DNA from 2 places in the Cohnella hongkongensis genome. Region 2 is predicted to be linked to the other one. Evidence: predicted binding sites of a transcription regulator. Region 2 holds the regulator's gene; the other holds the start of a gene.
What was found. The regulator CtsR, encoded in region 2, represses protease genes until heat stress. The targets are predictions, from matches to a motif close to ATGGTCAATAAAGGTCAAACA.
Positions count from the first base shown of each region.

Region 1: a site for CtsR is predicted at 6,948-6,968, ahead of clpP (ATP-dependent Clp endopeptidase proteolytic subunit ClpP). Genes of this name have one in related genera too.

Region 1 covers NZ_JBHSEP010000026.1:65,207-77,269, reverse strand. Annotated here, with positions in the region: gene trxB (thioredoxin-disulfide reductase) at 1-397, shown strand, start outside; gene ACFO3S_RS24710 (ROK family glucokinase) at 425-1,378, shown strand; gene rapZ (RNase adapter RapZ) at 1,479-2,366, shown strand; gene ACFO3S_RS24700 (gluconeogenesis factor YvcK family protein) at 2,376-3,362, shown strand; gene whiA (DNA-binding protein WhiA) at 3,370-4,305, shown strand; gene ACFO3S_RS24690 (HPr family phosphocarrier protein) at 4,408-4,677, shown strand; gene ACFO3S_RS24685 (SIMPL domain-containing protein) at 4,880-5,644, shown strand; gene sda (sporulation histidine kinase inhibitor Sda) at 5,809-6,069, opposite strand; gene clpP (ATP-dependent Clp endopeptidase proteolytic subunit ClpP) at 6,310-6,891, opposite strand; tRNA gene ACFO3S_RS24670 (tRNA-Arg) at 8,029-8,103, opposite strand; gene ACFO3S_RS24665 (AraC family transcriptional regulator) at 8,312-9,247, shown strand; gene ACFO3S_RS24660 (glycosyl hydrolase) at 9,342-12,020, shown strand; gene ACFO3S_RS24655 (family 78 glycoside hydrolase catalytic domain) at 12,017-12,063, shown strand, end outside.
Region 2 covers NZ_JBHSEP010000027.1:72,554-84,616, reverse strand. Annotated here, with positions in the region: gene ACFO3S_RS25330 (NAD-dependent 4,6-dehydratase LegB) at 1-485, shown strand, start outside; gene ACFO3S_RS25325 (LegC family aminotransferase) at 482-1,708, shown strand; gene neuC (UDP-N-acetylglucosamine 2-epimerase) at 1,701-2,864, shown strand; gene neuB (N-acetylneuraminate synthase) at 2,861-3,946, shown strand; gene ACFO3S_RS25310 (nucleotidyltransferase family protein) at 3,984-5,066, shown strand; gene ACFO3S_RS25305 (acylneuraminate cytidylyltransferase family protein) at 5,080-5,820, shown strand; gene ACFO3S_RS25300 (acetyltransferase) at 5,817-6,482, shown strand; gene ACFO3S_RS25295 (class I SAM-dependent methyltransferase) at 6,507-7,154, shown strand; gene ACFO3S_RS25290 (hypothetical protein) at 7,240-7,410, opposite strand; gene ACFO3S_RS25285 (CtsR family transcriptional regulator) at 7,702-8,163, shown strand; gene ACFO3S_RS25280 (UvrB/UvrC motif-containing protein) at 8,183-8,686, shown strand; gene ACFO3S_RS25275 (protein arginine kinase) at 8,704-9,768, shown strand; gene ACFO3S_RS25270 (ATP-dependent Clp protease ATP-binding subunit) at 9,804-12,063, shown strand, end outside.

The sequences.
Region 1 (12,063 bases), on a different contig from region 2:
GGAGCGCGCCCGTCAGAACGGCAAGATCGCATGGGAGCTGAACAAAACTCCGATCGAGGTTATCGCCGGGGAGCAGGGCGTTACCGGACTGAAGGTCCGCAACAATGAAACCGGAGCGGAAGAGATCGTCGAGACGCAGGGGCTGTTCGTAGCGATCGGCCATACGCCGAACACGAAGTTCCTCGGCGGGCAGATCGATACGGACGAACTCGGGTACATCAAGGTCAGCCCGGGCTCGACGGAGACGAACGTGCCCGGCGTGTTCGCTTGCGGAGACGTACAGGATCACAAGTACCGTCAAGCGATTACGGCGGCTGGCAGCGGCTGCATGGCTGCGCTCGATTGCGAGAAGTTCCTTGAGGGCTCGGCTACACACGATTGGAGCCAGTCGCTGTAACTATAATGTTTATGAGGTGTCGGCAATATGTCAGATTCATTGTTCGTAGGCGTTGATTTGGGCGGGACGTCGATCAAAGTCGGCTTGTGCAATGCGGAGGGAGATCTGCTTCGCACCTACGAGGGCGCTACGCAAGGCTCCGAGGGACCGGATACCGTTCTGTCCAATATCGCGGCCTATGTTCGGGAGCTCGTACCTCCGGGAACCGCGGAGTGGGAGGAGGTCGGCGGCATCGGGATCGGTATAGCCGGCTTCCTGAACATTCCCGAAGGAATCATCACCTTCTCTCCCAATCTTCCTTTTCGCGACGTGCAGGTGAAGCGCATCATGGAGGAGAAGCTGGGCAAGCCGGTCAAGATTAATAACGACGCCAACGTAGCCGCGTTGGGCGAAGCCTGGGGCGGAGCGGGCAGAGGGGTGTCGAACGTCGTCTGCTACACGCTCGGAACGGGAGTCGGCGGCGGAATCATCCTGAACGATCGGCTGATCGAAGGCGCTTCCGGCATGGCCGGGGAGCTGGGGCACATCTCGATCGTGGCCGATCTCGAAGCGATCCAGTGCGGCTGCGGCAAGACAGGCTGCCTGGAGACGGTGTCCTCGGCCACAGGGATTATCCGCATGGCGAAGGATGCCGTCGACCGCGGAGACAAGACGTCTCTTGCCCTCGTGGAAGGAGAGCTGACGGCCAAGCACGTCATCGACGCGGCGAAGGAAGGGGACGAAGCGTCGGCGCGCATCGTCAGCCGGGCCGCCTTCTACCTCGGCAAATCGATGGCGGCCGTCGCGGTCGTCGTGAATCCCGAGCGCTTCATTATCGGCGGCGGAGTAAGCAAGGCGGGAGAATTTCTGTTCTCGCAAATTCGCGAGGTTTTCCACAAGCTGACGCCGGCAAGGGCCAGCGAAGGAGTGGAGATCGTGGCGGCCGAGCTGGGCAACAATGCCGGAGTCGTCGGAGCAGCGGGTTTGTTCCTACGAGCATAAGTCAGCAAGCGCTCGGCCCCCGCACGCTCTCAGGCGGTCCGAGCGTTTCGCATTTACAGCCTGACGAGAGCCAACAGGACCGCAGAGAGAGGGGATACGGATGGAGACGATTACGACGCAGCCGAGACTTGTCATCATTACGGGAATGTCGGGCGCAGGCAAGACGATTGCCGTTCAAAGCCTGGAGGACTTGGGCTTTTTCTGCGTCGATAACTTGCCGCCGGTGCTCATTCCGAAGTTCGCAGATTTGATCGACCAGTCGCAAGGAAGAATCGCCAAGGTTGCCCTGGTGATCGATCTGCGCGGGCGCGAATTTTTCACCGCGCTGTCCGAATCGCTTAACCATATTCGCGAGCATAACACGATTCATTACGAAATTCTGTTTCTCGACGCGACCGATTCGGTGCTCGTACAGCGTTATAAGGAGAGCAGGCGCAGGCACCCGTTGGCTCCGGATGGACTGCCGCTGGACGGGATACACTTGGAGCGTAAGCTGCTGGAGGATCTGAAGGGCTGGGCCAATCAAGTCATCGACACGAGCAATCTGAAGCCGGCGGCGCTGAAGGAAAAGATCGTCGCCCGGTTCACTAACCTGGATCAGAACCATATTTCGATCAATGTGACGTCGTTCGGGTTCAAGTACGGCGTGCCTATCGACGCCGATCTCATTTTCGACGTCCGCTTTTTGCCGAACCCGCATTATATCGACACGCTTCGCCCGAAGACGGGCGTCGACCCGGACGTGTACGACTACGTCATGAAGTGGCCGGAGACCCAGGCCTTCTTGACGAAGCTGCTGGACCTGCTGCAGTTTTTGATCCCGATGTACCACAAGGAAGGCAAAAGCCAGGTCGTTATCGGAGTCGGATGCACGGGGGGCAAGCACAGATCGGTGGCGCTGGCCGAATATTTGGGACGAAGACTGGGCTCCAGCGACACGGAGACCGTGAGAGTGAGCCATCGCGATTCCGATCGGGATCGGCATTGAGGTGAAGGAATGAGCAAACCAATCCCCCTCGCCCGCAATCCGCGAATCGTCGTGATCGGCGGGGGCACCGGGCTGTCCGTCATGCTGCGCGGCTTGAAGCGGAAGCCGCTAGACATTACGGCCATTGTGACGGTCGCCGACGACGGCGGAAGCTCCGGCATATTGCGGGAAGAGCTTCAAATCCCGCCTCCCGGCGACATCCGCAACGTGCTGACCGCCTTGGCGAACATGGAGCCGCTGATGACCAAGGTGCTGAAATACCGATTTCAGAACGGGACGGCCCTGGCCGGACACAGCCTCGGCAATCTGATCCTGGCGGCGATGACCGATATTACCGGAGATTTCGTCACGGGCATTACCGAATTGAGCCGCATATTGGCCGTCAGAGGCCGGGTGCTGCCTGCGGCGAACCAGGCGATCGTGCTGAAGGCCGAGATGGAGGACGGCTCGACGGTCGTCGGCGAATCTGCGATTCCGAAGTCGGGCCTCGCCATCCGAAGGGTCCATCTCGAGCCGGCCGACGTCAAGGCGCTCCCGGAAGCGGTGCAGGCGCTTCAGGAAGCGGACGCGATTCTGATCGGACCGGGCAGCCTGTACACGAGCATTATACCGAACCTGCTCGTGCCGGAGCTGGCCGAAGCGATCGTGCAGTCGGATGCGGTCAAGCTGTTCGTCTGCAACGTCATGACTCAGCCCGGGGAGACGGACAACTATTCCGTCAGCGACCATCTGGCCGCCGTTCACGCCCATATCGGCCATCATTTATTCGATTATGTCATCGTGAACGACGGGGAGATTCCTCCGCAGGTGGAGAGCCTTTACGCCGAGCAGGGAGCTAAGGCGGTTCATCTGGACCTGGAAGAGGTCACTCGCAGAGGGTACAAGGTCATCGCGGACAAGCTTGTCCTATTCCGGACCTATCTGCGGCATGACGCCAGGAAGCTAAGCGAGCATATTTATCAGTTGGTCGAGAACTGGATGCTGAGAAAGGGGTGAGAAGGGCATGTCTTTTGCGGCGCAAACGAAGAAGGAGCTCACGATGCTGGAAGGCGACAGCTGCTGCGAAAGGGCGGAGCTGTCGGCGCTCATCCGGATGAACGGCACGATCTCGCTGTCCAACCGCAGGGTCGTACTGGACATCGCTACGGAGAACGCCGCCATATCGCGCCGGATTTACACGCTGCTTAAGCGCCATTTTACCGTCGTGACCGAGCTTCTCGTTCGCAAAAAAATGCGGCTGAAAAAAAACAACGTGTACGTCGTCCGGATTCCGGTCGGAGCCGAGGCGATTCTGAACGATCTGTCCATCGTCTCGGAAGGGTTTCTGTTCCATCCGAGCATCGACAAGGAGCTCGTCCGCAAAGCCTGCTGCAAGAAAGCCTACTTGCGGGGAGCCTTCCTGGCCGGCGGCTCGGTGAACAACCCCGAGGGGTCTTCCTACCATCTGGAGATCTCGTCGATGTATGAGGAGCATTGCAAGGCGCTCGTCGAGCTGGCGAACAAGTTCCATCTGAACGCCCGGTTCATCGAGCGGAAAAAAGGCTTTATCCTGTACATCAAGGAAGGCGAGAAGATCATCGAGTTTCTGAATATTATCGGCGCTCATCAGGCGCTGTTCAAATTCGAGGACGTTCGCATTATGCGGGACATGCGCAATTCCGTGAACCGGATCGTCAATTGCGAGACGGCCAACTTGAATAAAACGATCGGAGCCGCGGTTCGCCAGATCGATAACATCAAGCTGCTCGAGAAGGAGATCGGTCTGCACAACCTGCCCGACAAGCTGCGCGAAGTCGCCGAGGTTCGGCTTCAGCACCCGGACATTAATCTTAAGGAAGTCGGGGATCTGCTGAAGGGACAGGTGAGCAAATCAGGCGTCAACCATCGGCTTCGCAAGCTGGACGAGTTGGCCGAAAAAATCCGAAACGGCGGGGCATAATGCGTATGGCGCATTTGTTCATAACAATGTTATAATAATGAAGAACTGGAGCACGGGAGTCCCGATACGCGGGACGAATTAAAGATAGGGGGTATCCGGTCCATGACGAGACAGCCGGTAGTCGTTCGGCTTAAAACAGGTCTTCACGCCAGACCGGCGGCACTATTCGTGCAAGAGGCCAATAAATTCTCTTCCGACGTCTTCGTGGAAAAGGATGAGAAGAAGGTTAACGCGAAGAGTATCATGGGCATCATGAGCCTGGCGATCAGCTCCGGCACGGAGGTCGCGATCAGTGCGGAAGGTTCGGACGCAGAGCAGGCTGTAACCGCTTTAGTCCAACTCGTGAGCAAAGAAGAACTGGAAAATCAATAAGATTTTTTTGCATGAAGCCCCTCGATCGAAGGGGCTTTTTGCACGTTTCCGATTGTCCTATCCTCACGTGTTCGCGCCGCCGAGCGTGCGGGTTCTCGCCGAAAACGGATATTTGTTGCTTTTTTGTTCCTGGTTGTGAAACATTTGACTGCATGGGAGCGTTATAGAGGACGAAGACAAACCGTTAGAGAGGGGCTTGTTCATGAAAAGAAGCGCTTTGCAGGTGTTGTCGGTCGTGTTGGCGGCAGCGGCGATTGGCTGGTTCGGATTCTCGAAGGGGGAGGGGAATACGGTGTCGGCTGAGTCAGTGGCGGCGGGAACGGCGCCTTACACGATAACGGTGGGGGCAAGCGGCTCGGTGAAGGTGGAGCCCGACGTCGCCTATTTGCATGTAGCGGTCGAGACGCGCGGCTCGAAGGCGACCGACGCGCAGCAATCGAACGCCAAACAGTTTGCGGAAGTCGAGAAGGTGCTGTACGATACGTTCGGCATCGATAAGAAGGACGTCCAGACGACCGGGTTCGACGTTCAGCCGGAGTACAACTACACGGAGAAGGACGGGCGAGTGCTGAAGGGCTATCTGGCGGTGCACTCGATTCAGGTCACCTACCGCAAGCTGCCGGAGATCGGCAAGCTGTTCGACGCGCTGACGGCGTCCGGAGCGAACCGGCTGGACGGCGTGCAGTTCTCTACGGAAAAAAGGGACCAATATGAGCTGGAGGCGCTCAAGAAGGCGATGGCAAACGCGGCTGCCAAAGCCGACGTGTTGGCGACGTCTGCCAACCGTCAGCTGAAGGGTGTCGTGAACATCGTGCAGGGCGAGGTGTCGAACGCCCCGGTTCTGTTCGCCCGCGAGCAGGCGAAGGCCGTCATGGCCGATATGGCGTCCAGCAGCGCATCCTCTTCGGTGCAGTCCGGCCAGATCGAGATTCGTACTCAGGTGACCGTTCAATACGAAATGCAGTAACGAAAAGCAGGGAGAGGCGGTTCTCCGGCGCTGCGGGTTGCTCCAAGCAGCCGGGCGGGCGGACGAACCGCCTCTTTGTTGCGAGGGGAGGCAAAATAAAAACCGCCCGCCAGTACGGCGAGCGGATCAAAGATCGCTGCGGAAACCAAGAGGTCGGTTCTGGGTCAAGCTTCTTTGTAATGGCTTAACTGGCGAATGGAGAGCGCCTCTTCCAGCAGTTCGATAAATTCGTGAGACAAATTCATCTTCTTGGCCTCTCTATAAACTTCCAACAAGTGCTCATCTTTAAGCGGGCGAAGCAAGGATGCTTTATCGCTCAACCGACGAGCTGCAACCATATCTACGGGAGGCGTGTGGGTGCTGCCTGGTACGGAAGCTTCCTCGGACGACGTGGCTACAAGATACGGATAAGATCTTTCAAGCATACATAATTCCTCTCTTCCAAAGTTCCTAAGAGATCGCTAGAATTGGGTCTAAATGGAATTGTTATATATGTAACAGAATATCATGGTTTGGCGGACTAGCAGAGAGGGCATTCAAAGTTTTGAATTTTTGTTGACATAAAAGCGGAATTGTGTTAATAGAAGGGCGAATCGAAAGAGGCCGTTCCCCGTCATCGCGGGATGACAAGGAACAGCCTCTATGGAGCGGCGTCATTCTGCACTTTAAGCTTTCTCGATCACTTTGTCGATCAGGCCGTATTCTCGAGCGACTTCGGCTTCCATGAAGTTGTCGCGATCGGTATCCTTCTCAATTCGCTCCAACGGCTGGCCCGTACGCTCGGCAAGAATGCCGTTCAGCTTATCCCGAAGCTTCAGAATTCGGCGGGCGCGAATCTCGATGTCGCTGGCCTGCCCTTCGGCTCCGCCCAGCGGCTGATGAATCATCACTTCGCTGTTAGGCAGCGCGTAGCGCTTGCCCTTGGCGCCGGCCGCCAGCAGGAATGCGCCCATCGATGCGGCCATGCCGACGCAGATCGTGGAGACGTCCGGCTTGATGAACTGCATCGTATCGTATATGGCCATTCCGGCCGTTATCGAGCCGCCGGGGCTATTGATGTAGAGGTGGATGTCCTTATCCGGATCCTCGGCCGTCAGGAACAGCAGCTGGGCGATGATGGAGTTGGCGACGACGTCATTCACCGGTGTGCCCAGAAAAATGATTCGATCTTTGAGTAAGCGGGAATAAATATCATAAGCCCGTTCTCCTCGATTGGTTTGCTCGACAACCATAGGTACAAAACTCATGCTTGGCGTCCCTCCTCATGTACTGTGGTTTTCTTATCATAGCGAATCCGCGAACAAAAGTCAAAGAAAGTCAAAGAAGGCGCAGAAGATCGGATTGCAGTGGCGGAAACCGGCGTTTCCGAGAAGCGGACGGGGCTTTGTCGCCGGGCCGAACGACGGGACCGGGACGGGGGAGGCTCAATGTTGTCAGGCTAAGCAAACGTTCCGGCGACGGAGTCTCGACGACCATCGCGAACAAAGCCCAACTCGCGCCAACTTGCGCCAACCTACCGCCCCCCCGCTAGCCCACCGACCCACGCCAGCCCATTAACCCACGCCAACTCACCGACCCACATTAGCCGACCAACCGACGTTAGCCCACCCAACCCCTGTTAGCTCACAAACCGACGTTAGCCCACCAACCGACGTTAGCCCACCAACCGACGTTAGCCCACCAACCGACGTTAGCCCACCCAACCCCTGTTAGCTCACCAACCGACGTTAGCCCACCAACCGACGTTAGCCCACCAACCGACGTTAGCCCACCCAACCCCTGTTAGCTCACCAACCGACGTTAGCCCACCAACCTGCGCCAGCCGACCAGCCCGCGCCAGCCCCACCAACCCACGTTAGCCCACCGATCCACGCCAGCTCACCAACCTGCGCCAGCCCACCAACCGACATTAGCCCACCAACCCATGTTAGCCCGACCCACGCCAGCTCACCAACCTGCGCCAGCCCACCAACCGACATTAGCCCACCAACCCATGTTAGCCCGACCCACGCCAGCTCACCAACCTGCGCCAGCCCACCAACGTAACGGTTGCCAGCGACGCTAATCGTGCCGTTTTTGCAGTACGGAGATTGTAACGGTTGCAGCAGCGGCTATTTCAGCCGAAAACGCGCCGTTTCGCTCGATAACCCCAAAATAAGCGCGGTGGCAACCGTTAGCTTTTTCTTTTTCGAGAAAACGATCGATTAAGCGCCACTGTAACCGTTAGAATGTTATCGGCAGGTGCGCGCATATCGATCGCATACCACCGATCGCATACGCCAACCGCTTAACCTGGCAGCATTGGGGGAAGCCTCCCTCTCCCGAGAGTAAGCACACGAAAAAACCGGCCGAGAAACCGGCCGGTTATCAATTGTAGGCGTTAGTGGCGCGCCCGTGAGGAATCGAACCTCAATCTCAGCCTTCGGAGGGCTGCGTCATATCCGTTGGACCACGGGCGCTCGTTAAGTACAGCAAGAGTTATTATAGGGGATGGCGGCCCAAAATGCAAGAGAGTTAGCCACGAATATTTTCATCAAACCGGGACGGGGCGAGAGTAAGGGATGCCGAACGGTCGAAGGCGTCAGGGGAATCGGGAAGGAAATCCGGGCGGATGCTGCGAAAATCTTAAGGAGGACCAATATTCAAACGGTAGGAGAATGAGTGACGATGCTGCCCTTCGTTCAACTGGCGCAATTCAGGGAGATCAGGCCCTATGTGCGCTTCGCTCACTATACAGATTTCCCGTTAAAGGTGCCCTCCCGCTATATTCGCGACCACGAGTTTATTCTGGTCGACAAGGGACGGGGCGTTCTCTATACGGAAAGCGGGTCTCACGCTTACGAGGAAGGGAGTCTGCTGATGATTCCTCCGGGGGTGCTGCACTCCTTCCGGGACGAGCCTGAAGCTTCCGGCTACGCGCACTGGGCCATCCATTTCGACTGGGAGCCTCGTTCGGAGGAGGAGCTGCTGCAGATCGTCGGAGAGGAGGCCGGGCCGATTCGCTCGAGCGACGTCCTGGGAGAAGCGTCAAGGTTGAGTTCTGTCTGGCTGCCTAATCTGGTGAGGATGGACGACGTCGGAGAGGAAATCCGCCAGCGGATCAAGAGCGTCGTCGAAGCGTTCCGCGTGGAGCGGCCCTTTCGCAAGCTTGAGCTGCAGTCTGCCATGCTGCGGCTGCTGCTGGTTCTGGCGGCGGGGCTTCGGGAAGGAAGGTTGACGTACGCGTCGCTGAGCGACAGGAAGACGAAGACGGAAGCGAAGGGCAGGGCGGAAATTACCGATTACGTCTTGAGGATCCACGATGCCGTAAGGGACAACACGGATGCGGGCGAGATCCACAATCGCTGGCGAGAGGAAGTGTTCTTCAGCGCGCCTCATTTCCATCGCCTGTTTAAGGAGCAGACGGGACTTTCGCCGCTGGAGTACGCGACCAAGCTCAGAATGGAGAAAGGGGCGCGGCTGCTGCTCGGAACGGATTTGCCGGTGAAGGAGATCTCTTACGCCTGCGGCTACGAGGACAGCAAGTATTTCAGCCGCCTGTTCCGGCAGCGCGAAGGGATGAGCCCCAGCCAATACCGCGAGCACTTCCTTGCCGGAAGATGATCGTATTGTCCACCTCATCCGATAGCTGCGCCCTCCCGGGTCGAGTCGGCCGACGGTTACAATCGGCTTATGATCGACGAAGGAGGGGATTTTCATGCCATCATCCGAACGGCTGCGAGAGCAATTCGGTTCCGCTGAACCGCCGCGAAGCTTATTTCCGCTGCTGTGGCTGCATGGGGCGTCCGGGGAGACGGAGGAGGCGCTGCGCCGGGAAATCCGGGCGATGGAGGAGGCCGGCTGCGGCGGCTTCGTCATCGAGTCGCGTCCTCATGCGGATTATCTGGGCGACGGCTGGTGGCGAGACGTCGGCATCTGCCTAGACGAAGCGAGAAGGCTCGGCATGGACGTATGGATGTTCGACGAGGAATATTACCCGTCCGGCATTGCCGGGGGCAAAGTGCTGGAGCGAATGCCCGATTACCGAATGCAGGTGCTGACGAAGGCGAGCTTCTTGTGGAGCGTCGAGGGGGAGGAGGAGCCGGAGGCGTTGCCTCTGGACGTGAAGCTGTTCAAAATCGTCTGCGTTCCTGAGGCGAAGGGAGACCGGATTGCATTCGCGCAGTGGCCGGAATGGCAGGCGTGGGCGCGAGAGCGTCGAGAAACGGGCGATACGGGAACGTGGACGATCCACGTTGTCGGAGTCAAGCCCTCCTGGAGCGGGCGCATGTTCGACAAAATGGTCGATTATCTGTCGCCCGAAGTAACGGATTGCTTTATTGAGCTTACCTACGAAGCGACCAAGCGCCGGTTCCCCGAGTATTGGGGCTCGACCTTGAAGGGCTTCTTCGGGGACGAGACCAGCTTCGAAAACTTCGGATCCTACGACGTGCTGTTCGGGGAGGAGACGCCCTGCTTTCCGTGGCCGAGTCGGGTTCGTCAAACCTTCGAGGAGCGATGCGGATACGACTTGTATTCCTGCGTCGAAGCGCTGTGGCTGGATGAAGACGAGGAGAAGAGCGCGAACGTTCGGACCGATTTTATGGATCATCTTACGAAGCTGTTCTCGGAAAATTTCTTTGCCCGCATTCAGCGCTGGTGCCATGCGAACGGCGTGCAGTTCATCGGACACGTCGTCGAGGATAACCGGGCGCATATGAATCACGGCTTCGGCGTCGGGCATTTTTTTCGAGCGACGAAGCATTTCGATATGGGCGGCTATGATTTCGTGCTGCGCCAGGTCGATTCGGAGCAGAAGAGCTCTTCTTACGAGGAGCATTTTCCCCAATTCAAAACGTATCGGGACCGTCCCTACCCGGACTTCTTTCATTATACGTTGGCCAAGCTGGCCCAGTCGGCGGCGCATCTGGAGGTAGGCACGAGTCTGGTCATGTGCGAGAACTTCGGCGCTTACGGCTGGGACCTTGGCCTGAGGGAGATGAAATGGCTGACCGACTGGATGACGGTCCGGGGTACGAATTGGTATGTGCCGCATGCGTTTTCCCCGATTTTTCCGGACCCGGACTGCCCGCCTCATTTCTATGCAGGGGGACGCAATCCGCAGTGGCCTTATTTCAGGCAGTGGGGGAATTATGCGAACCGTTCCTGCCTCATGCTCAGGGAGGCGCGGCATGTCGCTCCGATCGCCGTTCTCTATCCGGCCGAGGCGCATTGGGGAGGAGACGAGAACGAGCTGGACGGGGTGTGCAGGGCGTTGATGCGGAGCCAGTACGACTTCGATATTCTGTCGATGGATCTGCTCGTCGACGAGGAGCGCTGCGAGATTGGGGGAGGAATGCTGAGCATCCGCGACGAGCGCTTCTCCGTCGTCGTGCTTCCGGGAATCGTCCGGCTTTCGGCGCCGGTCCGCAATCGGCTGCGGGCATTTATTTGCTCGGGAGGAAAGGTCGTATCGGTGAATCGGGCCGCCGTGGAAGGCGGGGAGCCCGTTCGGCTGGACGATTTGGCGGAGCGTTTATCCCTCTGGCTGGCGCCCGGCGTCGGAACGACGAAGCCGTTCCCCGAGCTTCGCTTCTGTCATTACGAGAAAAGCGGTCTGCACATTTTTTTCCTCAACAACGAAAGCGTCGAGGAGACTTTCGAGGACATCGTCGAATTTCCGGCCGGCGGAGTGCCTGAGCGCTGGACGCCAATGGATGGAAAAATCGAGGAGCTGCCTCTGTACGAACGCTCGGGTGACCGGGTCCGCGTTCCGATCCGTCTGGGGCCGTACGAATCCTGCTTTATTGTCGTCGATCCGGACCGGGTCGGACGCGGGGAGAGTGCGGCGGAGCTGGAGCTCTCCCCGGAAGAATGGCATCGGGCGCAGCGGTCGGAGGATGGAGGCCTGCGGGTGGCGATGCCGGTCGGGGATCGGCGCGTGCAGGAGTGGCGCGCGGCGGCCGTTCGCAGCTCGCTCCCGGAGTCTCCGGCACCGGACGCGGCTTGCTTGCCCGGGCTAGGGGATTGGGGCCGCATTGAGGGAATGGAGACATTCTGCGGAAGCGTCGATTATGAGGCGTCGTTCGAGCTGGACAGCATGGCGGAGAGCTACTCGCTGGATCTGGGGGAGGTCGGAGAAATCGCCGCGCTCGCGGTTAACGGCCGGGAGCTAACTCCGAGGCTGTGTCCTCCCTATCGCTGGGCGCTTCCAGCCGAGGCTCTCAGACTCGGTGACAACCGGCTCAGGGTAACCGTGACGAACACGCTCGGCCCCTATTTCAGGGAGGATGAGTTTCGCAGGGACGTACCGGCCGCGGCCGGTCTGATCGGCCCGGTGACGCTGACGGCTTGGGAAAGCTGCGCAGCATTCGAAGAGAGGAAGGGATTCGCATGATCGACGTTCCTTGTCTATGGCATCCTGCGCCCAGCCGGCCGCA
Region 2 (12,063 bases):
TCGTTAGGCCGTTTAACACCTACGGGCCCAGACAGTCGGCCAGAGCGGTCATTCCGTCGATCATGATGCAGATAGCCGCCGGCAAGAAGCAGATTCGCCTTGGCGACCTGAGACCTACCCGGGATTTTACTTATGTGAAGGATACGGTTGACGGGTTTGTGGAGGCCAGCCGATCGGACCGGCTACTGGGAGAGGTCGTGAACGTCGGGAGCAACTACGAGATCTCGATCGGGAAGACGGCTGCGCTGATCGCCGAAGTGATGAACGCCGACGTGGAGATCGTGCTCGATCCCGAGCGCCTGCGTCCTCCGGAAAGCGAGGTTCAGCGTCTGTGGGCGGATAACGGCAAGATGACGGCGTTAACCGGCTGGAAGCCGGCCTACGGGGGCGAGGAAGGTTTAAGGAAGGGACTGAGCGAGACGGCTGCCTGGTTCGCCCAGGCCGATCATCTGCTCAAGTACAAGCAGGACGTGTATCACATATGAGCGGCGAAGCCGTCGAAGCGCAAGTGGTGGCAGCGCAAGTGGCGGCGGCGGTTCGGAAGATCGCCCCCGGCGGGGGCGAATCACCCGTCCCGCTTCATGCGCCCGTGTTCGGGGGAAACGAGTGGAGCTATGTTAAGCAATGTCTGGATACGGGATGGGTCTCGTCGGCGGGCAGCTATGTCGCCTTGTTCGAGCGTCGTCTGGCCGAATATACGGGCGTGAAATATGCCGTCGCCGTCAACAGCGGGACGGCTGCACTGCATGCGGCATTGCTCGTTGCGGGCGTCTCGGCGGGGGACGAGGTGCTGCTTCCGGCGCTCACCTTCGTCGCGACGGCCAACGCCGTCAGCTACTGCGGGGCCGTCCCCCATTTTATCGACAGCGAGGAAAGATCGCTTGGGCCCGATCCGGCGAAGCTGTCGGACTATCTCCGCCAGACGGCCTATGTCGGCGAGGGAGGCTGCGTCAACAAATTCACGGGACGCCGGATAACGGCGGTCATCGCGATGCATACCTTCGGCCATCCGGCCGATCTGGACGCGATCCGGGAAATCTGCCTCCAGTTCGGCCTCGCGCTTGTGGAGGATGCCGCCGAAGCGCTCGGTTCCTTCTATAAAGGGAGCCACGTCGGCGCCCATGGTCTCCTCTCCGCCCTCAGCTTCAACGGAAATAAAATCGTCACGACCGGCGGAGGCGGAGCGATTCTGACGAATGAGCTGCCGTTGGCGCTGAAGGCCAGACACTTGACGACGACGGCCAAGCTCGAGCACCGATGGGCTTACGAACACGACGCCGTCGGCTTTAACTACAGAATGCCGAATCTCAACGCCGCGATCGGATGCGCTCAGTTGGAGCAGTTGCCGAGGTTTCTGGAGAACAAAAGGGAGCTGCTCTCGAAGTACGAGCAAGCGCTCGCCGGCGTAAGAGGGGTTCGAATGTTCCGCGAGCCGGATTACGCCCGAAGCAATTATTGGCTTCAGGCCTTGCTGCTGGACAAAGCCGACCGCTCGACCAGAGACCTGATTCTACAACGGACGAATGACGCGGGGTTCATGACCAGGCCAAGCTGGACGCTCCTGCATAAGTTACCTATGTACAGTTCCAATCCAAGAATGGACCTGTCTAACGCGGAAGATTTGGAGAGCCGCATCGTCAATCTGCCGAGCAGCGCAAGTATGCTGCCGCTGCGAGGCCAACGATCGGAGGGAGGCGGACATCGCTAAAATATGCATCGTCACAGGCTCCAGAGCCGACTACGGACTGCTCTGCGGCTTAATGAGGGAGATCGACGAGGATCCGGAGCTGACGTTAATGACGGCGGTGACCGGCTCGCATCTATCGCCTCTGTACGGGAATACGTATCGACAGATCGAAGAGGACGGATTTCGGCTGACGGTTCAAGTTCCGCTGGATCTGAGCGGGAACTCGTCCGAGGATGTCGCCGAAGCGACGGCGCAAGGCATTCGGGGCTTCGCCCGCGCCTATCGTGAGCTCGAGCCGGACCTCGTCGTCGTGCTGGGGGACAGATATGAGATTATGGCCGCAGCCTCGGCGGCCATGCTGCTCAATATTCCGATTGCTCACGTTCACGGAGGAGAGACGACCGAGGGCGCCATCGACAATGCGATGAGGCACGCGATGACGAAGATGGCGCACCTTCATTTCACGGCGGCCGAGGCTTACCGGAGAAGAGTGATTCAGATGGGCGAGAGGCCGGATACCGTGTTCAATGTCGGCTCTCCCGGCGCGGATCGCGTGCGCGGGTTCTCCCCGATCGACCTCGCGAGGTTCGAAGAGCTGCTCGATTTTCGGTTCAGAGAGGCGAATTTCCTGGTCACCCTGCATCCCGTAACGTTAAAGCCCGAAGAGAACGAACAGATGACCCGGGAGACGCTGCAGGCTCTGGATCGCTTCCCGGAAGCTTCGGTATTGATCACGCTGCCGAACGCGGATCAGGGCAGCCGCGGCATCCGAGCGCATCTTGAGCGCTATGCCGAGCGCCATCCGGGGCGGGTCAAAGCGTTCGAATCGCTGGGCCATCATTATTTGAACGCGATGTTCTATTCCTCGGCCGTCATCGGCAATTCATCAAGCGGCATTATTGAGGCGCCTGCGATGAGAATTCCGACCGTTAATATCGGAGACCGGCAGAAAGGCAGGCTGAGGGCGGCCTCGGTCATCGACTGCGAGATCGAAGCGGCGGCGATCGAAGCGGCGATTCGAAGAGCGCTATCCGACGAGTTCCGCCGATCGTTCGCCAAGGAAGCTCCCCCTTACGGGAGCGGCGACTCGGCTTTCCGAATGAAGGAGATCTTGAAGAGGACAAACCTCCGCTCCTTGTTGTCCAAGTCCTTCTACGACTTGGAGATTTCGCGATGAAGACGACCTACGTCATTGCCGAGGCCGGCGTCAACCATAACGGATCCTTGCGGATGGCGCTGGAGCTGATAGACGCCGCCAGCGAGGTCGGGGCCGACGCGGTCAAGTTCCAAACGTTCCGGGCGGACAAAGTCGCCGCCCCCTATGTCGGCAAGGCGCGCTATCAATTGCAGGACGATCAGCCGGGAGAATCGCAGCAGGCGATGCTGCGGGCGCTGGAGCTGAGCGAGGAGATGCACGATCGGCTTGCGGAGCATTGCCGGAAGAGAGGTATCGCGTTCATGTCGACGCCGTTCGATCCGGACAGCGCGGCACGGCTCTCTTCGAAATATGCCGTGCCGTTCCTGAAGATCGCTTCCGGCGAGCTGACCAATGCGCCGCTGCTGCTGGCTGTCGCGCGGTCGAAGCTTCCGGCCATTCTGTCTACGGGAATGAGCACGCTGGGCGAGGTGGAGGACGCATTGGGCGTTCTGGCTTACGGTTATCTGGACGACGAAGGGGAGAGGCCCGCTCCTTCTGCTCAGGCGTTCCGCGACGCTTATATCTCCGACGAAGGGCAGAGAGTGCTGAAGTCGAGAGTGACGCTGATGCACTGTACGACGGAGTATCCGGCCGCGTTCGAGGAGGCGAACCTGCGAATGATGGACACGTTGGCCTGCGCGTTCCAGCTGCCTGTCGGCTATTCGGACCATACGCCGGGAATCGCAATTCCGATCGCCGCCGCGGCAAGAGGGGCGCACGTGCTCGAGAAGCATCTGACGCTGGATCGCCGCCTGCCGGGTCCCGATCATGCAGGCTCGCTCGAGCCTTCGGAGCTGGCGGAGATGATCCGGGCGATCCGCAGCGTGGATAAGGCTTTAGGCTCGCAGGTGAAGCGGCCCGTCGCTTCGGAGATCGCCAATCTCGAAGCTGTCCGCAGAAGCATCGTGGCGGCCGTTCCCATTCGGGCCGGCGAGACGTATACCGTTCATAATCTAACGGTCAAGCGCTCGGGCAGGGGCATTTCCCCGATGAAGTACTTCGACCTGTTGGGAGAGAAGGCCAATCGGAACTATGAACCGGATGAAAGAATCCGGATCTGAACGTATAGGCATGCCGATTTGAATAGGAGGGAGGACGATGAGCCGCTCGGAGAATTCACCCGAAAAATGGGACAAATATAAGCTCGGGGTACAGGCTACCGTGAAAGACGCCGTGGAGCTGCTGGATCGGACGGGCGGAGAGATCGTCCTGGTCTACGAAGGCCGTGAGCTGAAGGGCATCGTGACCGACAGCGACGTTCGTCGCGGGCTGCTGAAGGGAGTCACGCTGAATCGCTCGATCGATGCCATTATGAATCCGGATTTCCGCTACGCTTCCGCAGAGGAGCCGCGCGATTCCGTGATGCGCTTAATGATAGCCCAGCAAATCCGGCAGATGCCCGTCCTGAACGCTCAGGGGGAGGTCGTGGACCTCATCTTCATCAAGCAGGCGTTCCAGCCCGTCCAACCGATATCGACGCCGGTCGTTATTATGGCGGGCGGGTTCGGCACTCGTCTCCGTCCACTGACGGAAACGACGCCCAAGCCTATGATGAAGGTCGGAAACAAACCGCTGCTGCAAATTTTGATCGAACGACTGCGGCAGGAAGGCTTTCAAAATCTTCTCCTGTCCGTGTACTACCGCAAAGAGGACATCATCCGTTATTTCGGCAACGGCGAAGCGTTCGGCGTCCGCATCCGCTATATCGAGGAAAACGAGAAATTGGGAACGGCGGGCGCCATTCGCCTGGCGAGAGCGCATCTGACGGAGCCCTTTCTCGTTATTAACGGCGATATTCTGACGAAGGTCCATTTTCACCGTCTGCTGCGCTTCCATATGAAGCGGCAGGCACAGCTTACGATCGTGGCCGCTCCTTACGAGGTGCAGATTCCATACGGCGTAGTGGAAGGAGAGCATTACAGCGTAAGCAAGCTGACGGAGAAGCCGCATATTCAGCTGCTGGTCAACGCCGGAATGTACTGCATGAATCCGTCTCTGATCGAGCTGGTTCCCGATCGTCAATATCATGATATGACGCAGCTGGTCGATACTCTACTCGAGCGGAAGCTGCCGATCTCCAGTTTCCCGATTCACGAATATTGGCTGGATATCGGAAAAATTCCGGACTACGAGAAAGCGAACAGCGACTACGATCAGTTATTTCCAAACTCGCTTCCGTGACGGAGGGAGAGCCATGATTGAGGGAAAAAGAGTGCTGGCGCTCATCCCCGCGAGGGGCGGATCGAAGGGGCTGCCGGGCAAAAATCTGATGCCGCTGCTGGGCCGGCCGCTTGTCGCCTGGGCGATACGGGCGGCGCTGGACTCCCGGTACGTCGATCGGACGGTCGTCTCCACCGACAACGAGGAGATTGCGGCCTGCGCCGAGAGGTACGGGGCGGCCGTTCCGTTCCGCCGTCCGGCCGAGCTGGCCGGAGACGACTCGACCAGCGCCGATGTCGTCCTGCATGCGCTGCATGCTCTGGAGGAGCGCGGCGAGAGCTACGAGATGATCGCGCTGCTCGAGCCGACATCTCCGACGACGGATGGCGGCGACGTCGACAGGGGGCTCGAGCAGCTGGCGGCTGCCTGGCCTCATGCGCACGCCTTGGTCAGCGTTAGCGAGCTGAGCCACGCTCACCCCGACTATACGATGCGCATCGCTCCGACCGGTTACCTGACGCCTTACGGCGCGGCAGCGGAGAAGATCGGCAGGCGCCAGAGCCTGGAGCCTTTGTTTTTTCTCGACGGCTCCCTGTATTTATCGAAAGTATCGTCGTTTCTTCGCTATCGATCGTTTCATACGGACCGCACGATACCGCTCGTCATGCCCGGTTGGAAGTCGCTGAGCATCGACGACTGGGTCGATTTTATTTCCGTTGAGGCGATTATGACCCATAAACACCGATTTCTGAAGAGAGGTATGGAGAACGAATGAGCGCCGATACGACAGCCCCGCTGCTGATTGTCGGAAGCGGAGGCCAGGGCAGGGAGGTCGCGCAGCTGGTTGCGGATTTGAACCGGATCCGGCCCCGATGGGATATCGTCGGGTTCGTGGACGAACGCGAGGAGCTTCACGGCAAGGAATGGAATCGGATACCGATCGTCGGTGCGAAGGAGGCGTTGTCCCGCTGCGGCGAAGAGCCGTACGCGGTATGCGCCATCGGGAGTCCCGGCCTGCGGAGGAAGGCGGCAGAGGAGCTGAGGGCGTTAAGGCCTTCGCAGAAGTTCGCGACGCTGATTCATCCGACCGCCGTCGTCGGCGACGATCTTCAAGCCGAGGAAGGGACGATCGTCTGCGCGAACGTCGTCCTGACGACCGGAGTGCGGATCGGGCGCCACGTCCTGATCGACTACGGGGTAACGGTCGGGCACGATGCGCAGCTGGAGTCCTATGCGACGCTTCTGCCTGGCTGCCACGTATCGGGCAACGTCCGGATCGGCGAAGAGACGTCGCTCGGAGCCGGCACGGTCGTCATCCAGAACGTGACGGTCGGCCGGCAGGCGACGATAGGCGCCGGCTCGGTAGTCGTTCGTTCCCTGCCCGATCGTTGCAAAGCTTACGGAGTGCCGGCCAAGCCCGTAACGGCCCATTCCTAGATGAAGGGAAAGGAAGATCGCGAATTGAGCAGACTAAAGGCCTGTCATACCAACAACCGCTGCAGGGTTATGCATCGATGGGAGCATTATTTCGATATATTTGAGCATCATTTCAGCCGATTCGTCGGGAAACCGGTCAACGTCATGGAGATCGGGGTGTTCAAGGGCGGATCGCTGCAGATGTGGAAGCATTACTTCGGCAAAAGGGCGAACATTTACGGGGTCGATATCGATCCGTCGCTGAAGGCTCTGGAGGAGGAAAGGATTAAAATTGTAATCGGAGACCAGGGGGACCGATTGTTCTGGAAAAAAATCAAGCCCGCGCTTCCGACGTTCGACATCATCATCGACGACGGCGGGCACCGTATGAAGCAGCAGAGGACGTCGTTGGAGGAGATGCTTCCGCTGCTCTCTCCGAACGGCGTGTATCTGATCGAGGATCTGCACACGAGCTACTGGCCGGAATTCGGGGGCGGCTTCAGACACCCGGAAAGCTTCGTTGAATATTCCAAGCGCCTGATCGACCAGCTGAACGCCTGGCACTCCAAAGATTCGAGGCTGGCGGTCGACGGGTTTACGCGCTCGGTGTGGTCGATGACCTACTATGACAGCATATTGGTGATCGAGAAGAGACCTCGCGTCAAGCCCTCGGTCGTCATGCTGGGTTATTAACGCCGGAAGAAACAGGGCGACCATACGGACCGTCCGCAGCTGCGAGGGCTCCCTTCGGCTTGGGGCGGTCCGTTCGCTCCTTCCGTCAGAAGCGGCTCCGAATCCCGGACTTTCTTTTACCGATCGCCTCTACTCCCGCCATGAGGAGGGTCACAAGAACGGCCTGCAGCAGCATTTTCGAATAATCGGAAGCATCGTAGATGTACCAGGCCGCTGCCAAGTTGCCTAAGAAGACGAATACGTAAACCATCGACATTTCAACCTCCCGTATTCGGCGTCCGACCTACGAGGCGCTGCAGCCGGCTTGCCGACTGCGCGTCTCGCTTCCTATTTTACCAACTTCTTAATGACATTTCCATTTTACCGGGCAAGTATTAAAGGTCCTTTTCGGAAATACTGGATGCGGGCAGCGAGATCGCTGGACGAAGTTGCATTTTTTAAAAAGCGGCGTATAATAAAGATATAGTCAAAGAAAGTCAAAGTCAGATCAACCCCTCATTGAACGGACGGCTTAGGCCGGCTTGCATCGACGAAAGGAGGTTGGGCGATGCGTAATATTTCCGATCTTATCGAACATTATCTAAAGCAGAGCCTGGAGAACAGTCAGGAAGGCGCCATCGAAATTCAGCGGAGCGATCTGGCCGACAAGTTCTCCTGCGTGCCGTCGCAGATCAATTACGTGATCAGCACCAGGTTTACGCTGGAGAAGGGCTACTATGTCGAAAGCAAGCGCGGCGGAGGCGGCTACATTCGCATTCAGCGCGTCGATCTGCCTTCGCTTGAAGCGGTTCAGCGCCACATTCGCCAGACAGTCGGGGAACGGATCGACCAGAACACGGCGGAAGGGCTGATCTACCAGCTGGAGGAGGCGCGTTTCCTGACCGGGAGGGAAGCGCATCTGCTGAGAGCCGCCGTCTCCCGAAGCGCGCTGGCGCTGCAGCTTCCGGTCCGCGACGAGATTCGGGCGAAGCTGCTCAAGGCGATGCTGATCGCCTTGCTCGCGAAATGAGGAAAGGAGGCTGAGGGCCATGCAATGTCAAGAATGCGGCACACGCCCGGCAACGCTTCATTTTACGAAGTTCGTCAACGGGGACAAAACCGAGCTCCACATTTGCGAGACGTGCGCCAGAGAGAAGGGGGAGCTTCTTCCGGGGACGGCCGGCGGATTTTCCATCCACAACCTGCTTTCCGGGCTGCTTGACTTCGAGCCTCGCAACCAGACGGTTCGGCCCGCGGTCAAGTGCGACACCTGCGGAATGACGTATTCGCAGTTCAGCAAGATCGGACGATTCGGCTGCAGCGATTGCTACAGACATTTCTCCGAGCGGCTGGATCCGCTGCTGAAGCGGGTGCACGGCAATACGGTGCACGTCGGCAAGGTGCCGAAGAGAGCGGGGGGCCACTTGAAGACGAAGCGGGAAATCGAACGCCTGAAGAAGGAAATGCAGAGCAGGATCGAGCGGGAGGACTTCGAGACCGCGGCTCAGCTGCGCGACCGGATCCGGGAGCTCGAGAACGAAATGAGCGGCTGAAGGGCAGGGGATGAACGATGGCGAAAAGAAAATTCACGAAGCAAGCGCTCAGTCAGTGGATGAAGGGGAAAGGCCCCGAGTCCGACGTGGTGATCAGCAGCCGGGTGCGGATCGCGCGCAACCTGCGGAACATGCCTTTTCCGCTCATGGCGAGCCCCGAACAGTCCCTGGCGGTGGCGGATCAGCTTCTCGGGGTAGCGGAAAGCGGGCGGCTTAACGGGCTGGGGAAGATCGAGCAGCTTCGGCTGTCGGAGCTGACCGAGCTGGAGAAGCTCGTGCTCGTCGAGAAGCATCTGATCAGCCCGAATCTGGCGAGCGAGTCGCGAGGCGGGGCGCTCATTCTGAGTCCGAATGAAGATATCAGCATTATGATTAACGAAGAGGATCATCTTCGCATTCAATGTTTAGGTTCGGGCTTTCAGGTGAACGAAGCTTGGGATTCGGCCAGCAAGGTCGACGATATTTTCGAGGAGCAGGTCGATTACGCCTTCGACGAGAAGCACGGCTACTTAACGAGCTGTCCGACGAACGTCGGCACGGGAATTCGCGCATCGGTGATGATGCATCTGCCGGCGCTCGTCATGACGGGACAGATTAACCGGATTTTGTCGGCAGTGACCCAGGTCGGGCTGGCCGTTCGGGGCATCTACGGCGAGGGAAGCGAGGCGACGGGCAATCTGTTCCAGGTGTCCAATCAGGTGACGCTGGGGCAGTCCGAGCAGGAAATCGTCGACAATCTGTTTCAGGTCGCCCGCCAGATCATCGAGCACGAGAAGTCGGCTCGTTCGAAGCTGCTCGGCGAATCGAGGCTGCGCGTCGCGGACCGGGTGCGCAGATCGTACGGCATTCTGACGCAGGCGCTGATCATGGATTCGAAGGAAGCCTCGCAGCGGTTGTCCGACGTGCGGCTCGGCTCCCATTTGGGCCTGCTGCCCGAGGTCGATCCGCTCGCGCTGAACGAGCTGCTCGTTTCGACGCAGCCCGGCTTTCTCCAGATGACGTTCGGAGAAGCGATGAGCCCCGAGGACCGGGACAAATCAAGGGCGGAGTTAATCCGGTCCCGACTGGCAACTCCATCCTAAATGTTTTATTCTTATTCTATTAGGAGGTGTGTCTCATGATGTTTGGCAGATTTACGGAACGCGCACAGAAGGTATTGGCTCTGGCCCAGGAAGAAGCAGTGCGGTTGGGACACAACAATATCGGTACCGAGCACATTCTGCTCGGCCTGATCCGGGAAGGGGAGAGCATCGCCGCCAAGGCGCTCATCGCTCTCGGATTGGGACTGGAGAAAATTCAGGACGAAGTCGAATCGTTGATCGGCCGCGGACAAGAGCAGCCGACGAGCATCGCGTATACGCCCCGCGCCAAGAAAGTCATCGAGCTGTCGATGGACGAAGCGCGCAAGCTGGGCCATACCTACGTCGGCACGGAGCACATCCTGCTCGGTCTTATTCGCGAAGGCGAAGGCGTCGCGGCCCGCGTGCTGAACAATCTGGGCATCAGCCTGAACAAGGCGCGCCAGCAAGTGCTTCAGCTGCTCGGCAGCAACGAGAGCGTGACACAGAACCACGGTCCTTCCGCGAACGTCAGCACGCCGACGCTGGACGGCTTGGCCCGCGATCTGACGGCCAGCGCGCGCGAGGGCAACATTGATCCCGTCATCGGCCGGCAGAAGGAAATCGAGCGGGTCATCCAGGTGCTCTCCCGCCGGACGAAGAACAACCCGGTGCTCATCGGGGAGCCGGGCGTCGGGAAGACGGCGATCGCCGAAGGGCTCGCCCAGCGCATCGTCAACAACGAGATTCCCGAGACGCTGCGGGATAAGCGCGTCATGACGCTGGACATGGGCTCGGTCGTCGCGGGTACGAAGTATCGCGGCGAGTTCGAGGACCGTCTGAAGAAAATCATGGACGAAATTCGCCAGGCCGGCAACGTCATCCTGTTTATCGACGAGCTGCATACGCTCATCGGCGCGGGCGGCGCGGAGGGCGCGATCGACGCCTCCAACATTCTGAAGCCGGCGCTCGCTCGAGGCGAGCTGCAGTGCATCGGCGCGACGACGCTGGACGAATATCGCAAATATATCGAGAAGGACGCGGCTCTCGAGCGTCGGTTCCAGCCGATTACGGTCGATCAGCCGACGCCGGAAGAAGCGGTGCAAATTCTGTTCGGCCTGCGCGACCGCTATGAGGCGCATCACCGCGTGAAAATGACCGACGAGGCGATCGAAGCGGCGGTGAAGCTGTCCGACCGCTACATTCCGGACCGGTTCCTGCCGGACAAGGCGATCGACCTGATCGACGAGGCGGGCTCCAAGGTGCGCCTGAACTCCTATACGGTGCCGCCTAACCTGAAGCAGCTGGAGACGCGGCTCGAGGACATCCGCAAGGAGAAGGACGCCGCCGTGCAAAGCCAGGAGTTCGAGAAGGCGGCCGCTCTGCGCGACACCGAGCAGAAAATCCGCGAAGAGCTCGACTTCACGAAGAACCAATGGAAGGAAAAGCAGGGCCGCACCGATTCCGAGGTGACGCCGGAGGACATCGCTCAGGTGGTCGCCAGCTGGACCGGCATTCCGGTCAGCAAGCTTGCCGAGGAGGAGACGGAGCGCTTGCTGAAGATGGAGAGCATTCTGCACGATCGCGTCATCGGCCAGGAGGAAGCCGTCAAGTCGGTGTCCCGCGCCATTCGACGCGCCCGCGCCGGCCTCAAGGATCCGAAGCGCCCGATGGGCTCCTTCATCTTCCTCGGACCTACGGGCGTCGGGAAGACGGAGCTGGCCCGCGCGATCGCGGAAGCGATGTTCGGAGACGAGAACGCGGTTATTCGCATCGACATGTCAGAGTATATGGAGAAGCACTCCACGTCCCGTCTCGTCGGGGCGCCTCCGGGATACGTCGGCTACGACGAAGGCGGCCAGTTGACCGAGAAGGTGCGCCGCAAGCCGTATTCGGTCGTCCTGCTCGACGAGATCGAGAAGGCGCATCCGGAAGTGTTCAACATCCTGCTTCAAGTGCTGGAGGACGGCCGGCTGACCGACTCCAAGGGCCGCTCGGTCGACTTCCGCAACACGCTGATCATCATGACGTCCAACGTCGGCGCGGAGCAGATCAAGAAGAACTCGACGCTTGGCTTCACGGCCGCGCAGGATGCGGGACGCGATTACCAGAACATGAAGGAGAAGGTGCTCGCGGAGCTGAAGAAGTCGTTCCGTCCGGAGTTCCTGAACCGGATCGACGAGTCGATCGTCTTCCACCCGCTGAACGAGGAGCATATCGCTCAGATCGTGACGCTGATGGCCGACGACCTTCGCAAGCGCCTCGTCGAGCACAACGTCAGCTTCGAGCTGACCGACTCGGCCAAGGCGTTCCTGGCGA